One region of the Pandoraea norimbergensis genome, then DNA from elsewhere that is predicted to be linked to it. Evidence: riboswitches for the same ligand, from Rfam matches in the RefSeq annotation. Region 1 holds a riboswitch; the other holds the start of a gene.
The links. A riboswitch is a leader RNA that binds a small molecule or an ion and turns the genes downstream of it on or off. The one in region 1 is predicted to bind thiamine pyrophosphate.
Positions count from the first base shown of each region.

Region 2: it holds a riboswitch for thiamine pyrophosphate, as region 1 does, so the genes downstream of both, thiC (phosphomethylpyrimidine synthase ThiC) here and AT302_RS25195 (FAD-dependent oxidoreductase) in region 1, are expected to answer to the same signal.

Region 1 is NZ_CP013480.3:5,748,363-5,751,772, reverse strand. Features, by position in the region: gene AT302_RS25200 (ABC transporter ATP-binding protein/permease) at 1-1,490, opposite strand, end outside; TPP riboswitch at 1,801-1,926, shown strand; gene AT302_RS25195 (FAD-dependent oxidoreductase) at 2,060-3,199, shown strand; gene thiS (sulfur carrier protein ThiS) at 3,216-3,410, shown strand, end outside.
Region 2 is NZ_CP013480.3:4,903,211-4,906,620, reverse strand. Features, by position in the region: gene thiC (phosphomethylpyrimidine synthase ThiC) at 1-1,681, opposite strand, end outside; TPP riboswitch at 1,755-1,853, opposite strand; gene pdxR (MocR-like pyridoxine biosynthesis transcription factor PdxR) at 1,958-3,410, opposite strand, start outside.

The DNA.
Region 1 (3,410 bases):
ACCGCAGCCAGCGCATCGCGGTACTGCGCATCGGTAAAGGTTTGCGGCGGCGACGGGAAGGCAAGCGCAGCCGCCAGCGTATCGATCGGCAGATAGCTCTGTTGCGACAGGAACAGGACGCGCGCATTGGCGGGCACGTTGACTTGTCCGCTGCCGAATGGCCACAGACCGGCCAGCGCTCGCAACATCGTGCTCTTGCCGCAGCCCGAGCGCCCGCGTACCAGCCAGCGTGAGCCGCGTGCAAAGGCAAACGAGCCGACGTTCGCGAGCGGTGCGCCGTTCGGCAGTGCGAGTTGCAGATCGGTGGCGGCAAACGCGGGTGCTGCTCCGGCCTGCGCGGGGACGACAGCAATGCCACCGGCGCGCGGCGGTTCGTCGATCACGCGTGTAAATTCCCGTAACCGGTTGATCGTGGCTTTCCAGTCGGCCAGCGTCGTGAAGCTGTTCACGAACCAGGAGAAACCGTCACTGACCTGTCCGAAGGCATCGATGATGCGCATCAACACGCCGAGCGTGAAGGCGCCCGCGAAGTACCGGGGCGCTGCTGCCATGATCGGAAACACGATGGCGATCTGGCCGTAAATCGAGTTCGCGAAAATCAGCCGCTTGGTGACGACCATGATCTGCCACCAGTTGTCGCGCACCGCGCCAAAGGCCGATTTCAGGCGCGAGAGCTCGGCGCCTTCGCCGCGATACAGCGCGATTTGTTCCGAGCTTTCGCGCAGGCGCACCAGCAGAAAACGGAAATCGGCTTCCACTTGTTGCTGGCGATAGCTGAGTCCGACGAGCGGGCGGCCGACCTTGAAGATGAAGAACGAGCCGACCACCGCATAGAGAGCCGCCACCCAAACCATGTACCCGGGCACCGTCACGTTCATCGTGCCGAGCGCAAACGAGACGGCCCCCGAAATCGTCCAGAGAATCGTGACGAACGAGAACAGCGAGACGAGCGTGGTCAGCAGATCCAGCGAGAGCGCCAGCGAGGAATTCACGAGCGTACGAATGTCTTCGGAAATACGCTGGTCGGGGTTGTCTGCGAGATGATCGCGCTCGATGCGGTAATAGGCCTGACGCGTGAACCACTTCGTCAGGTTCGTATCCGTGACCCACTGCCGCCACTTGATTTCCAGCATCTGCCGGAAGTACGTGCGAAACGTCGCGATGATGATGAAGCTGAACGCCAGCACGGCGAACTCCATCAGCGACGAGGTGAAGACCGGCCAGTTGCGCTTGTCGAGGGCATCGTAAAAGCGCGCGTTCCATGCGTTCAGGCGCACGTTGATAAACACCACTGCGAGATTCAGCGCGATCACGAGCAGCAGCAGCCGGCGTCCCTCCCAGCGCTTTTCGGAGACCCAGTACGGCCGGATCAGTTGCCATGCCGTGGGTGATTTCGGGGGTGTTGGCGCGGGCTTCGCCGGATCGGAGGCGCCCGGCGGCGGAACCTCCGGCGAGGCTGGGGGCGTGGGTGGCGTCGGCGTGTGGGCCATGATCGTCTGGCGGCGTTGCCGCAGTGGTGCAACGTTTTATGAGGAGTGCCCGGCGGCGCGCGGCCGCGCGTGTTCCGGATCGAGTGCCCGACGACGCCCCGACGGCTTCACCGGTACCCAACGGTTCGTTTGACCGTCGTCTTCCTCAGTGTGTTGCACGATTCCCGGCCCAGGGCTCGCGTCACGCCGAAATTCAGTTTACGCGCTGTTACAACGCCCGGGAAAAACGTCAAAAAACGAGACGCGTCGAGCGTCTACCCACCCGGGAAGCCAGCTTGCACGGGCGTCGGCATCTATGTTGTAATGGCTGCGGGCGAAACAGGGGTGCTCCGTATCGAACGCGGGTGTAGACCATGCGTGACGATCGCGGGGCTGAGAGAGACCCTTTGCACCCGACCCGGGTAATACCGGCGTGGGAAGTTTCCGACTCCTCCAGTGGGGTAAGGTGCCTGGCACCGTTTCGTCCTTTTGCTTTCATGAGGAAAGGACCCCATGCGTTACCTTCCGCAAATTCCTTCGCATTGCCCTGAGTGCCTGCACGCCGTGATGGCCTGTGCGGGCGTGCGCGTATGAGCGCCTCGACTTCACGTCCCGACGTTGCCGTGCTCGGCGGAGGCCTGTCCGGGCGCCTCGTCGCGTGGCAACTGATTCGCACCGGCGCGCGTGTCGCGCTCTATGAGCGCGGCGATGCCGACGGCTCGTCCGCAGCCGGTTGGGTGGCCGCCGCCATGCTCGCGCCGCTGGCCGAAGCGGCCGTGGCCGAGCCGAGCATCGTCGAAATGGGCGCCGTCGGGCTGGAGCGCTGGCCCGGGCTGATCGACGGACTTCCCGAACACGTGTTCTTCCAACGCAACGGCACGCTCGTCGTGTGGCACCAGCCTGACCGCGCCGAAGCCGTCATGTTCGACCGTCGCATGCGCGCTAACGCCCCGCCTGAACTGCTGCGCGGTGGTGTCGAACGTCTTGGCGGTCAAGGGGCGAAATCGCTTGCCGATGTCGAACCCGCGCTCGCCGGCCGCTTTCAGGAAGGCTGGCTGCTGCCCAACGAGGGCCAGCTCGATAACCGCCAGTTGCTGCGTGCACTCGCCGCAGGGCTGGCAAAAGCCGGTGCCGACCTGCACTGGAACACGGAAATTACCGAAGGGGACTACCCCGACGCGGGTCTCGTCATCGACTGTCGCGGTCTGGGCGCGCGCGCGGCGCTCACGCAGCTTCGCGGCGTGCGCGGTGAAGTGGTGCGTATTCACGCACCGGGGATCGGCCTGCGCCGTCCGGTGCGATTGCTGCATCCGCGTTATCCGATCTACATCGCGCCTAAAGAGAACGATCTCTATGTGATCGGCGCGACCGAGCTTGAATCCGAAGACATGTCGCCGATGACGGTGCGCTCGGCGCTCGAATTGCTATCGGCAGCGCATTCGCTGAACCCTGCGTTCGGCGAGGCGCGCATCGTCGAGTTGAACGTCAACTGCCGCCCGGCGCTACCCGATCACCTGCCGCGAGTGCAGTGGGACGGCGCGCGGTTGTTGCGCGTGAACGGTCTCTACCGGCACGGCTATCTGCTGGCGCCGGCGGTGACCGGCGAAGCGTGCGCACTGGCGCAGGCATTGATGCAAACGAAGGGCGCGCCAACAGCAGTGGGAGACGCGCTCGATTGGGAGACGTGGCGAGCAAGCCGGCCTTGGCCGGACCTGTTCCGCCGGGCTTGAGAGGGAACAGTACGCAATGGATATCCAGATCAATCAACAGACGCTGAGCGTGGCCGATGCGGCAACGCTCGCCGAAGCACTCGCCGCTTACGGCGCTAAGCCGCCTTTTGCGGCCGCCGTGAACGGACAGTTCGTGCCCAAGACGCAATACGCCGCGCGCCAACTCGTGCAGGGCGACAAAGTCGATGTCGTGCAACCGGTCGCCGGAGGC
Region 2 (3,410 bases), 850 kb from region 1:
GACCGAGGTTGAACTGGTCTTCCCAGCGGAACTCGAAGCGTGCCTTCGACAGAGCGTTGTCGCGAATCTGCGAGCCCGGGTGACCCTTGGCCAGATCGGCCGCGTGCGCTGCGAGCTTGTACGTGATGATGCCTTCCTTCACGTCGTCCTTGTTCGGCAGACCCAGGTGTTCCTTCGGCGTGACGTAGCACAGCATGGCCGTGCCGTACCAGCCGATGGTCGCCGCACCGATGCCCGACGTGATGTGGTCGTAGCCGGGGGCGATGTCCGTCGTCAGCGGTCCGAGCGTGTAGAACGGAGCTTCGTCGCAGTACTCGAGCTGGAGATCCATGTTCTCCTTGATGAGCTGCATCGGCACGTGACCCGGGCCTTCGATCATCACCTGCACGTCATGCTTCCACGCAATTTGCGTGAGTTCGCCGAGCGTCTTCAGTTCCGAGAGCTGGGCTTCGTCGTTGGCGTCGTAAATCGAGCCCGGACGCAGGCCATCGCCCAGCGAGAAGGCCACGTCATAGGCCTTCATGATTTCGCAAATCTCTTCGAAGTGCGTGTACAGGAAGCTTTCCTTGTGGTGCGCGAGGCACCACTTGGCCATGATCGAACCGCCGCGGCTCACGATACCCGTCATGCGGTTGGCGGTCATCGGCACGTAGGCGAGACGCACACCCGCGTGGATCGTGAAGTAGTCGACGCCTTGCTCGGCCTGCTCGATGAGCGTGTCGCGGAACATTTCCCACGTCAGGTCTTCGGCCTTGCCGTTGACCTTTTCGAGCGCCTGATAGATCGGCACCGTGCCGATCGGCACCGGGCTGTTACGCAGAATCCACTCACGCGTTTCGTGGATGTGCTTGCCGGTCGACAGATCCATGACCGTGTCGCCGCCCCAGCGGATAGCCCACGTCATCTTGTCGACTTCTTCGCCGATCGACGACGTCACGGCCGAGTTGCCGATGTTCGCGTTGATCTTCACGAGGAAGTTGCGGCCGATGATCATCGGCTCCGATTCCGGGTGGTTGATGTTGTTCGGGATGATGGCGCGGCCGCGGGCGATTTCGCTGCGCACGAATTCCGGCGTGATCTCGGCGGGCAGGCTGGCGCCGAAATGCTGACCCGGGTGCTGGCGCGAGAGCAGCTTGGCAAGGCGCTCGCCCTGCGGGCCGGCGTTGCGCACGCTCTCGATGTATTCCTGACGGCGCAGGTTTTCGCGAATGGCGATGTATTCCATCTCGGGCGTGATGATGCCCTGACGTGCGTAGTGCATCTGCGTCACGTTCTTGCCGGCCTTGGCGCGGCGCGGCGTGCGGTGCAGGCCCGGGAAACGCAGGTCGGTCGTCGCCGAGTCGTCGGCACGCTCGCGGCCATACGCCGACGAAAGCCCCGGCAGCGCTTCGGTGTCGCCGCGCTCTTCGATCCAGGCGGCACGCACGGCGGGCAGGCCCGAGCGGATGTCGATCTTGGCGTCCGGATCGGTGTACGGACCCGACGTGTCGTAGACGAAAATCGGCGGGTTCTTTTCACCGCCGAAGCTCGTGGGCGTGTCGGATTGCGAGATTTCACGCATCGGAACACGCAGGTCCGGGCGCGAACCGTTCACATAGATCTTGCGGGAATTGGGCAGCGGTGCGATCGCGGCTTCGTCCACGCGCGCGTTGGCTGAGAGGAACTTCGGATTGGCGTTCATGCAATGTCTCCTGGCGGGGCACGTGTTGACGCCGACAAATTCGGCGCAAAGCGGCTCAGGAGCATGAACGGGGGCGAGTGACTTCTACGCTCCCTGCGCTGGCATTATCCAGATCAGGTTCTAAGGGTATTTCTCACCCACAACTCACGTTGCAGGACCCCTGCGCTAGCTTTGCGGCAACGATACACCGACATGACACGCAAACACAAGCGCGATATGTCCCGAAAACCATCCGAAAATTGTTCCGATGCGACAACGGAAAAATGCTGCGCTGCGTCATCCGCGATGCGATTTTTCATCGTCGTCGAAGGCGAGGGAGACACGTTTGGCGACATCGCTTGCGCTCGTTTGCGGCACATTCGTGAAGCTCATCACGAGGGCGGGTGGTAACTGCCGCTCGATACGGAAGTAGGACAGCGCCCCCGGCGCCAGCCCGTGAACATGGGCGGCACGGCACACCGCACGATCGTCGCGATGCGGCTCGATCCAGCCCAGCAAATGCATACCGCCCGCCTGTTGCGCGAGTTCGATACGCCCGGGAAGATGCTGCCGCAACGCGTCGGCCAGTGCCGTCCGGCGCTCACCGTAAAGCTGACGCATACGACGAATGTGGCGGCTGAAATGGCCTTCCGTGATGAAGTCTGTGACGGTCGCCTGTTCGATCCAGCCGTGCACGGGTGAGAGCAGCGCGGTGGCTGCCGTGAAGTCGTCGCATAACGCGGGCGGCACGACGAGATAGCCAAGCCGCAGGCCGGGAAACAGCACTTTGCCGAACGATCCCGCGTAAAGCACGCGCTCGCCACCGTCCAGACTCTTCAAGGCGGGCAACGGCGCACCGGTATAGCGGAATTCGCTGTCGTAGTCGTCTTCGACGATCCATGCCTGATTGGCCTGCGCCCAGTTGAGCAAGGCGAGACGGCGTTCCAGCGGCAACGCTACCGACAGCGGCGACTGGTGCGAGGGCGTAATTACCGCGAGGCGCGCGTGGCGGGCACGGCGTTCACCCTCGGCGACGTCGAGCCCGTCGCTGTCGACGGGCACGGGCACCAGGGTGGCCTTCACCATCCGCAAGGCTTCGTGTGCCCGGAAATAGCCGGGGTCTTCGCACCAGACGGCGTCGCCCGGCTGCAACAGCAGGCGGGCGATCAGTGCCAGCGCGCCCTGAAAGCCCGTGGTGACGATGACCTGCGCCGGGTCGCAGTGAATGCCACGCGCAATGGCCAGATACCCGGCAATAGCCTCGCGCAGGGGTGCCAGACCGGCGGCGTCCTGATAGCTGAGCGCGTCGGCTGGCAAGTGGCGGGCATGGCGTGCCGCGAGGCGCGCCCACAACTTGCGGGGGAATTCGTCGAATGCCGGCATGCCGTTCTGTAACGGCAATGGGGTGCCGTGCGCGCTGAGCGGCACGTAACTCGGGTTTTCGATGCGATGGTTCCGGCGCGGCGCGCGAGGGCTACCGATGGCGGGTGGCTCATCAGGGTTCAGGCGGGCGGTTTTTTCGTCGCCGATGCGGCCATGACCGGTATCGCGAGGCAAGACTTTCGCCGCCGCGTCGAGTCGCGTGCCGCTCAAGTGCGGGTTCACGCGGCTGCCGGCGGCACCGCGTCCGATCACGAAGCCCTCGGCTACCAGCCGCTCGTAGGCGGCTTCGACGGTGCCGCGTGCGACGCCGAGCTCACTGGCCAAGGCGCGCGTGGATGGCAGCCGCGACGAGGGCGCGAGCTTGCCC